One region of the Streptomyces sp. NPDC048172 genome, then DNA from elsewhere that is predicted to be linked to it. Evidence: riboswitches for the same ligand, from Rfam matches in the RefSeq annotation. Region 1 holds a riboswitch; each other region holds the start of a gene.
The links. Region 1 has a riboswitch for cyclic di-AMP ahead of ACGF3A_RS25790 (transglycosylase family protein). Riboswitches for the same ligand answer to the same signal wherever they lie in the genome.
Positions count from the first base shown of each region.

Region 1 (2,190 bases):
GCCGGTGCGCACCTCGAAGTGCAGGTGCGGGCCGGTGGAGTTGCCGGTGGAGCCGGACAGGGCGATCTGGCTGCCCGCGCCGACCTTCTGGCCGACCTGGACGCTGATCGAGGACAGGTGGCCGTACTGGGTGAACTTGCCGTCGGCGTGCTTGACGACGACCTCGTTGCCGTAGGCACCGCCGTTGCCCGCCTTGACGACCTCGCCCGCGGCCACGGACTTCACCGGCGTGCCGGAGCCGGCGGTGAAGTCGACACCGGTGTGGCTGCCGCTGGACCAGCTGCCGCCGGACGCCTGGTACGGGGTGCTGGTGCCGCCCGGCACCGGACGGACGAAGCCCGTCGAGGCGGAGGGGGCGGACGGGGCGGCGGGCTTCGCGGCCGGGGCCGGGGCGGCCTGCTTCTTCACCGGGGCCGAGGCGGAGCCCTGCGGCTTCGCGCCCTGGTCCGCCGAGGCGGACGGGGCGGCGGCGGAGCCTCCCAGGGTCAGCTTGAGGCCCGGGAAGATCACGTTCGGGTTGCCGCCGACGGCCTTGCGGTTCTGGTCGTAGACGGCCTTCCAGCCGCCCTCGACGCCGTGCGCGTCGGCGATCTTGTGCAGGGTGTCGCCGCCCTTGACGACGTACGCGCTGCCACCGGTCTGCGGCGCGGGCTTGGCGGGCTGCGCCGGCTTCGCGGGCTTGGGCTGCGCGGGCTTGGGCGCGGCCTTCGGCGCGGCCTGCTGCTGCGGCTTGGCGGCGTTCTGCGTGCTGGACTGCGCGTTGCCGTCCGGGTTCACGTCGGCCTTCGGGCCGCCCGAGGTCAGGCCACCGGCACCCGCGCAGGCCCAGGCGCCCGGGCCCTGCATGGCGAGCAGCTTCTCGGCGGTGGCGATCTGCTGGTCCTTGGTGGCCAGGTCGGCACGCGGCGCGTACTTGGTGCCGCCCGCGGCGGCCCAGGAGGAGTTGTTGAACTGGAGGCCGCCGTAGTAGCCGTTGCCGGTGTTGGCCTTCCAGTTGCCGGTGGACTCGCACTGGGCGACCTTCTCCCAGGTGTCCACCGAGGCGGCCGAGGCCTGGCCCGCGGTGACGAGGGGGAGAATGACGCCCGCGCCACCCGCGGTCAGCGCGAGGGAGGCGGCGATGCGAAGACGGCGGGACTTCCGAGCTGCATGCGCTCCGGACATAGGGGAATTCCTCTCCTACGCCTACGAGGTGAGCTGTCGGATTCGGGCCGGAGTTGTAGCCCGGCCGCAATGGCTGCGCGTGGCGCGCCAGTGCGGCTTCACCCCAAGCCTCGAACGGACCGTGAAAGTCCACGCGAGGCACTTACCTGGTTCCCCCGCTCCTGCCAACGGTGTTGTTTTCGCGCGCCAGCGGCAGGATTCGGCGTCTGGGCGGCGAACTGCCGCACTAGGTCGGCGACAGCTCGTGCACCCTAAGCACACCGATTTGGGCGGGACAAACAATTGATCGTTTTCCGGGGTGCTTGACGGGGTCGTCGGAATTCTCCGCAGAAGACCCGCAGGGAGATCGCATTTCCGGCGTGCGCTGCTGAAACACAAGCGCGTGCGGCGCGTACACATCAGGCGCCGGACCCCCTGTGTGAGCTGCGTCCTGTGAGTCGACTCACCGACAACGGCCCTCAGGAGGCTCGTGAAGTCCCCCTGGAGCAAGGCGTATCGGGGAGGCTAATCAATGCTTATGCCCGAAATGAGAGAAATGCGCGCAGGGTGGGGTGCGGAGTGCGTCCAGATCCGCTTGAGCTCCGCCGTCCCGGCCGTCTCGTGCCCGCGGAAGGCGCCCCCGGCCACCGGGACGCCGCCGTCCAGCAGCAGGAGGAGCGTGCCGCGCGGCGGCGCGAACTCGGACGCCGGATACCGGCTGAGCTCGGCCAGCGCCTCCCCGCCGTACCGCGCCGCGTACTCCCGCGCCAGCTCCCGCAGCAGCGGGCGTACGAGCGGATCGCCCGCGCGTACGCGCCGCACGGTGAGCCCGTCCGGAGAGGAGCCGGTCCCCGGCCCGGTGACGTATGTCATAGGGCGGCCGACTCGGCGGGGTCGAGCGCGTGCGGCCCGCGCGCCGCGCTCGCCCGGTCCCGCCTCGCCACCTCCTCGCGTACGAGCGGGATCACGTGCCGCCCGAAGTCGATGGCGTCCCCCAGCAGGTCGTAGCCGCGCGCGGAGAGGATGTCGACGCCGAGGTCGTAGTAG
Region 1 is NZ_JBIDAT010000006.1:27,194-29,383, reverse strand. It holds gene ACGF3A_RS25790 (transglycosylase family protein) at 1-1,164, opposite strand, end outside; cyclic di-AMP (ydaO/yuaA leader) riboswitch at 1,170-1,379, opposite strand; gene ACGF3A_RS25785 (hypothetical protein) at 1,669-2,016, opposite strand; gene ACGF3A_RS25780 (LLM class flavin-dependent oxidoreductase) at 2,013-2,190, opposite strand, start outside.

Region 2 (2,190 bases), on a different contig from region 1:
GCGGTCCGGAGGAGTTGCCGGTCGAGCCGGAGAGGGCGATCTGCTGGCCCGCGGAGACGGACTGGCCGACCGAGACGCCGATCGAGTTCAGGTGGCCGTACTGCGTGTACGTGCCGTCCTTGTGCTTGATCACGATGTTGTTGCCGTACGCGCCGCCGTTGCCCGCCTCGACGACCTCGCCCGCGGCGACGGACTTCACGGGGGTGTTCATGCCCGCGTGGAAGTCGATGCCGGTGTGGCTGCCGGAGGACCACATGGAGCCGCCGGACTTGTAGGACGTGGAGACGTACGAGCCGTCGACGGGCGCGACGTAGCCGCTGCCGCCGACCGCGGCGCGCTTCGGGGCCGCGGAACGGGAGGCGGTCTGCGTGGCCTTCTCGGCGCGCGCCTCCTTGGCCTTCTCGCGGGCCTTGGCGGCGGCCGCCTTGCGCTTGGCCTCGGCGGCCTTCTTCTTCGCCTCGGCCTCAGCCTTGGCCTTGGTCTTCGCGGCCTCCGCCTTGGCGGCGGTCTCGGCCTGGGCCTGCATGGTGGCGGTCTTCGCCTCCGTGGCCTGCTGGTCGACAGCCTGGGCCAGGTCGCCGCGCGCCTCGATGGCGTGGGTGAGGCCGGTGTCGTGGACGTCGCTCTGCCCACCGTCGGAGGCCATGGCCGGGGACGCGAGGGTCCCGACGACGCCTGCGGCGGTGAGCCCGGCTATGCCGGCCGCCCCGGCGCTCGCACGGCGCATGCGGCTGGGCTGCTTGGGACGTCGGTGCTTCCCGGTGGCACGGGTGAACGCCATGAGCTGGCGTACTCCTTTCCTTCCCTGTCGCCTACCGGGTTAGCTGACGGGTTCGGAGCAGGAAGGTCTCCTACGGGCAACCCCTGGCGGGGGTCGCTCGATTCACCCCAGGGACTTCGTGTGGGTCCCCGGCTCCCTCGGGGGCCCTGACGGGTCCTCGGGACTCGGCGATCACTGGGCGTCGGCCGCGGGCGCGGTCACTTCTGACGCACAGCGGCACCGACGCTAAGCGGGTCGTCTCCGGGTCGCCAAACGAATCCCGGAGTTTGTCGCACACGCCACACCGCTTCTCACCACAACACTGAACCAATCGGACATTTGACGGTCCCACGGGTCACACGACAAGACCCCGCGGAAGCGGACGTACCACTTCCACGGGGCCTCGGGGACGCATGGGGTCCGGGCCGGTCTCCACCGGCCCTCCGGATCAGCCTCCGCTGACCACCTTGACCTCGCCGATCCCCAACTCCCGTACAGGACCGGCGATCTGCGAGGCGTCGCCGACCAGGACGGTCACCAGGCGGTCGGCGGGGAAGGCGCTGACGGCGGCCGCCGTCGCCTCCACCGTGCCGGTCTCGGCCAGCCGCGCGTACAGCTCGCCCTGGAAGTCGTCCGGCAGGTACTGCTCGACCTGGTCGGCCAGGGTCCCGGCGACGGCCGCCGACGTCTCGTAGCGCAGCGGGGCGACCCCTACCAGGTTCCGCACCGCCACGTCCCGCTCGTCGTCCGTCAGGCCCTCGGCCGCGAGGGTGCGCAGCACCTTCCACAGGTCGTCCAGCGCCGGACCCGTCACGTCCGTGGCGACGGAGCCGCTGATGGCCATCAGCGCTGCGCCCGTGCCCTCCGCGGTGGAGCGCAGCACCTGGCCGAAGGCGCGCACCCCGTACGTGTACCCCTTCTCCTCGCGCAGGACGCGGTCCAGGCGGGAGGTGAGGGTGCCGCCCAGGCAGTAGACCCCCAGGAGCTGCGCGGGCCACACCCGGTCGTGCCGGTCCGGGCCGACGCGGCCGATGAGGACCTGCGTCTGCACCGCGCCGGGACGGTCGACGATCACGACACGGCCCGCGTCGTCCGCGGTGATCGGCGGTGCCGGGCGCGGCTCGGAGGACGAGCCCGTCCAGGCGCCCAGGGTGTCGGCGAGCGCCGCGTCCAGATCCACGCCCTCCAGGTCGCCGACGACGACGGCGGTGGCGGTCGCGGGGCGCACATGCGCCTCGTAGAACGCCCGTACGGCCGCGGCGTCGATACGGGCGACCGTCTCCTCCGTGCCCTGGCGCGGACGCGACATCCGGGACTCGGCGGGGAACAGCTCCAGGGAGAGCTCCTTGGCGGCGCGGCGGGCCGGGTTGGCCAGCTCGTGCGGGATCTCGTCCAGTCGGTTGGCCACCAGGCGCTCGACCTCGCCGTCC
Region 2 is NZ_JBIDAT010000016.1:109,361-111,550, reverse strand. It holds gene ACGF3A_RS42405 (M23 family metallopeptidase) at 1-781, opposite strand, end outside; cyclic di-AMP (ydaO/yuaA leader) riboswitch at 795-961, opposite strand; gene ACGF3A_RS42400 (M16 family metallopeptidase) at 1,209-2,190, opposite strand, start outside.
Region 2: another riboswitch for cyclic di-AMP. It lies ahead of ACGF3A_RS42405 (M23 family metallopeptidase); the one in region 1 lies ahead of ACGF3A_RS25790 (transglycosylase family protein).

Region 3 (2,190 bases), on a different contig from region 1:
TCCTCCAGCTCCAGCACGATGCGGTAGCCGTACGAACCGGCCCAGCCCGCTTCCTTGATCGTGCCGGAGTGGAGCGCCTTGACGGGGGTGCCGTTGGGGGCGGCGAAGTCCTGGCCTGTGTGGTCGTTCTGCCACATGCCGCCGCCCTGGCCGAAGCCGGCGCTGAGCTGGTAGTTGGAGACGGGGACGACGTACTGCCGGGCGAGCTTGGCGCGGCGCTCGGCCTCCGCCTTCCGCTTCTTCTCCTCGGCGATCTTCCGCTTCCGCTCCGCCTCGGCCTTCTTCTGCTTGGCCTCTTCGGCGTCCGCCTTCTGCTTCGCCTCGGCCGCGGCCTTGCGGGTCGCCTCGGCGGCGGCCTTCTCGCGGGCCTCGTCCTCGACGTTGTGCTTCTGCGTCTCGGCCTGCGCGAGGATCCTGGCGCGCAGCGCCTCGCCCGCGTCCTTGGTGCCCTCGGCGGCCTCTTCCTGCGTCAGACCGGCCTGGGTGAGGGGCTGTTCGCCCTGGGCACCGGCCAGCGTCTCGGCGTCGCCGGAGGGTCCGTCGTCGGATATGAGGTCGCCGACGCCCGGGAGGTCCTTGGCGTCGGGGAGGTGCTCGCCCACCTTCGCGACGGAGCCCAGGTCGGGCATGGAGATGGCGGCCGGGTCCTTGTCCTTGGCCGTGGCCATGCCACCGGCGCCCACCGCGGCGATCATGCCGACGCCGAGGACGGCGCCGCTGCGCGCCATGCCGCCGCTGCGCTGCTTGCCGACGCGGTGACGGCCGCGGACCGGGCGGATGGACTCCTCGGTGGGGTTCCACTCCTCCCAGGTCTCGTCGCCCCTGTCGCCGGGAGCGGCGTCGTAGGGGCCGTACGCGTCATAGGGGCCGTACGCGTCGTACGGCGCTGACCCGTCGTCGTCGTGGAACGGGTCGTACGCGACCTCGGGGGCATGCCTCTGCGACCTGGACGCCACGGGGGGCGTTCTCCTTTCCTTCCTCTCGCCTACCGGGTTAGCTGACGGGTTCGGAGCAGGAAGGTCTCCTACGGGACGGCGCGAACCGGCCCGATTCACCCCATCCTCCGGGTCTGGGCTGACACGAAGGGGTGGTTCCCCGGTTCCCGCTGTGCGTGCGATGCCTGTCGAGTTGTCGCTCGGGGGTGTCGCACACGCGGGATTCGGCGACGGCGCACGGTGCCGTCTCTCGTGACGACAGTGACGACCGCGCTGCGTTATCGGACGTTAATAGAAGCGCGCCCGTGATTCCAAGCCGTTCCCGTTAATTCCTGGTCACCATGGCCAGCACTTTCCGGGACAGGTGCGCCCAATTGGGACGCGTGGTCACGGGAGTTGAGGCGGAGGATCGCGGAGGGTGACTACTCACGGGCGCGTGACGCGGCCCGCGAGGGCGTCCGCCCCGCGCGCTCCGGGCGGCCGACGGCGAGCAGCGCCATGTCGTCGGAGGTGCCGCCGCCCGTGTGCGCCTCGACGTCGCCCATGAGCATGTCGAGCACGGCCTCGGGATCCTCGAACGGATGGTCGGACAGCCGCCGTACGGGGTCGTAGAAGGTGCCCTCCTCGTCGCGCGCCTCGGAGAGCCCGTCGGTGTAGAGCAGGAGCTGCGCGCCCGCCGGGAACGCGAACTCGTCGGCACGGTCCGGCCAGACCCCCAGCTCCGTCACGCCCAGCGGCAGCGCGGGGACGCGCGGGTCGAGCGAGCGGACGGCGCCGTGGTCGAGGAGGAGCGGCGGCGGGTGGCCCCGGTTGATCAGGCGCAGGGTGCGGCTCGCCGCGCCCTCGGCGACCGGGGGCAGCTCGGCGAGGACGGCGGTGGTGAAGCCCTCGAACTGCTGGATGCCGAGCCGCCGCTGCCCCTCGCGCTCCAGCGAGCGGTCGAGCCGCGCCGCGACCCCCGCCAGCGTCGGCTCCTCCTCGGCCGCCTCGCGGAAGGCCCCGATCACGATGACGACCGCGGAGACGGCGCCGAGCCCCTTGCCCCGGACGTCGCCGACGATGAGCCGGACGCCGTGCGGGGTGTGCTGTACGGCGTAGAAGTCCCCGCCGATGCTGGCGTCGGTCTGCGCGGCCTTGTAGCGCGCGGCGACGATGAGCCCGCCGACGCGCGCGGGCGGCGCGGGCAGCACCGCGAGCTGCGCGGCCTCGGCGACGATACGGGCGCTGGCGAGCTGCTCTCCGTTGCGCCGGATCA
Region 3 is NZ_JBIDAT010000002.1:32,060-34,249, forward strand. It holds gene ACGF3A_RS08605 (peptidoglycan DD-metalloendopeptidase family protein) at 1-956, opposite strand, end outside; cyclic di-AMP (ydaO/yuaA leader) riboswitch at 969-1,129, opposite strand; gene ACGF3A_RS08610 (PP2C family protein-serine/threonine phosphatase) at 1,358-2,190, opposite strand, start outside.
Region 3: another riboswitch for cyclic di-AMP. It lies ahead of ACGF3A_RS08605 (peptidoglycan DD-metalloendopeptidase family protein); the one in region 1 lies ahead of ACGF3A_RS25790 (transglycosylase family protein).

Region 4 (2,190 bases), on a different contig from region 1:
ATCGCCGTTCTGTGGACCTGAGGTCCGGGACCTGAGCCCCTACGCCGGGCGGACCGCCGAGTGGAACGGCATGTAGTCGATCGACTCGTAGCGGATGTTCGCGCCCGGCTTGGGGGCGTGGATCATCTGGCCGTCGCCGACGTAGATGCCCACGTGGCTGATGTCGTCGTAGAAGAAGATCAGGTCGCCCGGCTTCATCGCGGACTTGGCGACCTTCGTCCCCACCTTCACCTGGTCGAACGTGGTGCGCGGCAGCGAGACGCCGCCCGCCTTCCAGGCGTCCTGGGTGAAGCCGGAGCAGTCGTACGAGTTCGGGCCCGTGGCGCCCCAGACGTACGGCTTGCCGAGCTGCTGCTTGGCGAAGGCGAGGACCTTCTCGGCCTTCTGCGCGTACGAGCTGCCCGTACCGGAGCCCGATCCCGAGCCCGAACCGGATCCCGACCCGGAGCCGGATCCCGAACCCGAGCCTGAGCCGTTGTCGGAGCCGCCGCCGTCCTCCTGGCCGCCGCCGTTGCCGCCGCCCTCGCGCTCGCGTTCGCGCTCCTTGCGCGCTTCCTCGCGCCGCTCGCGCTCCGCGCGCTCCTTGGCCTTCTGACGCGCCTCCTGGCGCTTCTGGCGCTCGATCTCCGCCAGCCGCGCCTTCTCCTGTGCGGTCAGCTTGGAGAGCAGGCCGCGCGCCTCGGACAGCTTCGACTGGATCTCACGCTTGCTCGACTTCAGCGACTTCTGCGAGGCGGTGAGCGTCTTGAGCTGCTTGCTCGCCTCGGAGCGCTTCTTGCCCGCGGACTTCGCGCGCTCCTGGTAGTCGGTGACGGCCTCCTTCTGGCGGCCGGTCATCCGGTCCATGATGTGCGACTGCTTGAAGAACCCCTGCGGGTCCTTGGTGAGCAGCAGGGTGGCCGTCTGGGAGACGCCGCCGGTGCGGTACTGCGCGGCGGCGTAGGTGCCGAGAAGGCGGCGCGAGTCGTTCAGCTTCTCCGTGCGCTTCGCGACCTGGTCGAGCATGCCGTCGACCTTCTTGCGCTGCTTGTCGGTCTTCTCCTTGGCCGCGTTGTACTTCTGCGTGGCGGTGCCCGCCTGGCGGTACAGGGTGTCGACCCGCTCCTTGACCTCGGAGAGGGACCGTTTGCCGCCGCCCGAAGGGTCGCCGGGGGCGGCGTTCGCACCCTGCGAGAGGAGGGTGACGGAGGCTATCGCGGCCGTCGTGACGCCTATGGCGCCCCGCGTGGTCGCGGTGGACTGCAGAACTCGGGTGCGCGGCTTGCGATGCGACGCCAAGGCCGGCGACTCCTTCCGTGGACCGCCTACCGGGTTAGCTGTCGGGTTCGGGCGTCGGAAGGCTGCCCTACGGCGGGCCGGGCGGGCCGCGCCGATTCACCCCAGTCGCACGGGCCGCGCGCTGCGTGGCCGTACGGGTGGGTCCCCGGCTCCGGCACACGGTGAGGCGCGGACCGGACTCGGCGGAGGCGGCCCGCGCCGACGCTTTCGCCGACTGGTGATCCGGGCTGCCTGACACGGCACGGTAGCGGGGGTGTGGTGCCCGTGTGAAGGCTGGTGTTCGACTAGTCCGATATCTCCTCGTTATCTTTCACGGGGACGAAACGCTGTCAGTGAGGCGGCCTAGACTCGTACGACGATGAGCAGCCTCTTCGACGACAGCTTCCTGGCGGACCTCGACGGCGCCGACAGCGCCAACAGCGCCGACGGTGCGGACAGCACCGACGGCACCGGCCCCGAGGCGGACGCGCCCCCGCCGCCGCCCGAGGACGGCGCGCCCGGCGGGCCCGAGGAGGAGATCCCGGACGATCTCTTCGCGGGCACCTTCACCGGCGGCGCCGCCCGAGACGGGCACTATCGCGACGGCGCGCCCCGCCCCGCCGTGGATCCCGCCGCGCTGCTGGAGGGGATGAACGAGCAGCAGCGTGAGGCCGTCGTGCACTCCGGCGGCCCCCTGCTGATCGTCGCGGGCGCGGGCTCCGGCAAGACGCGCGTGCTCACCCACCGCATCGCCCACCTCCTGGGCGCGCGGGGCGTGCACCCGGGCCAGATCCTCGCCATCACGTTCACCAACAAGGCGGCGGGCGAGATGAAGGAGCGCGTGGAGGAGCTCGTCGGCCCCCGCGCGCAGTCGATGTGGGTCTCCACCTTCCACAGCGCCTGCGTGCGCATCCTGCGCCGCGAGAGCAAGAA
Region 4 is NZ_JBIDAT010000001.1:321,565-323,754, forward strand. It holds gene ACGF3A_RS01555 (hypothetical protein) at 1-21, shown strand, start outside; gene ACGF3A_RS01560 (NlpC/P60 family protein) at 40-1,278, opposite strand; cyclic di-AMP (ydaO/yuaA leader) riboswitch at 1,286-1,457, opposite strand; gene pcrA (DNA helicase PcrA) at 1,637-2,190, shown strand, end outside.
Region 4: another riboswitch for cyclic di-AMP. It lies ahead of ACGF3A_RS01560 (NlpC/P60 family protein); the one in region 1 lies ahead of ACGF3A_RS25790 (transglycosylase family protein).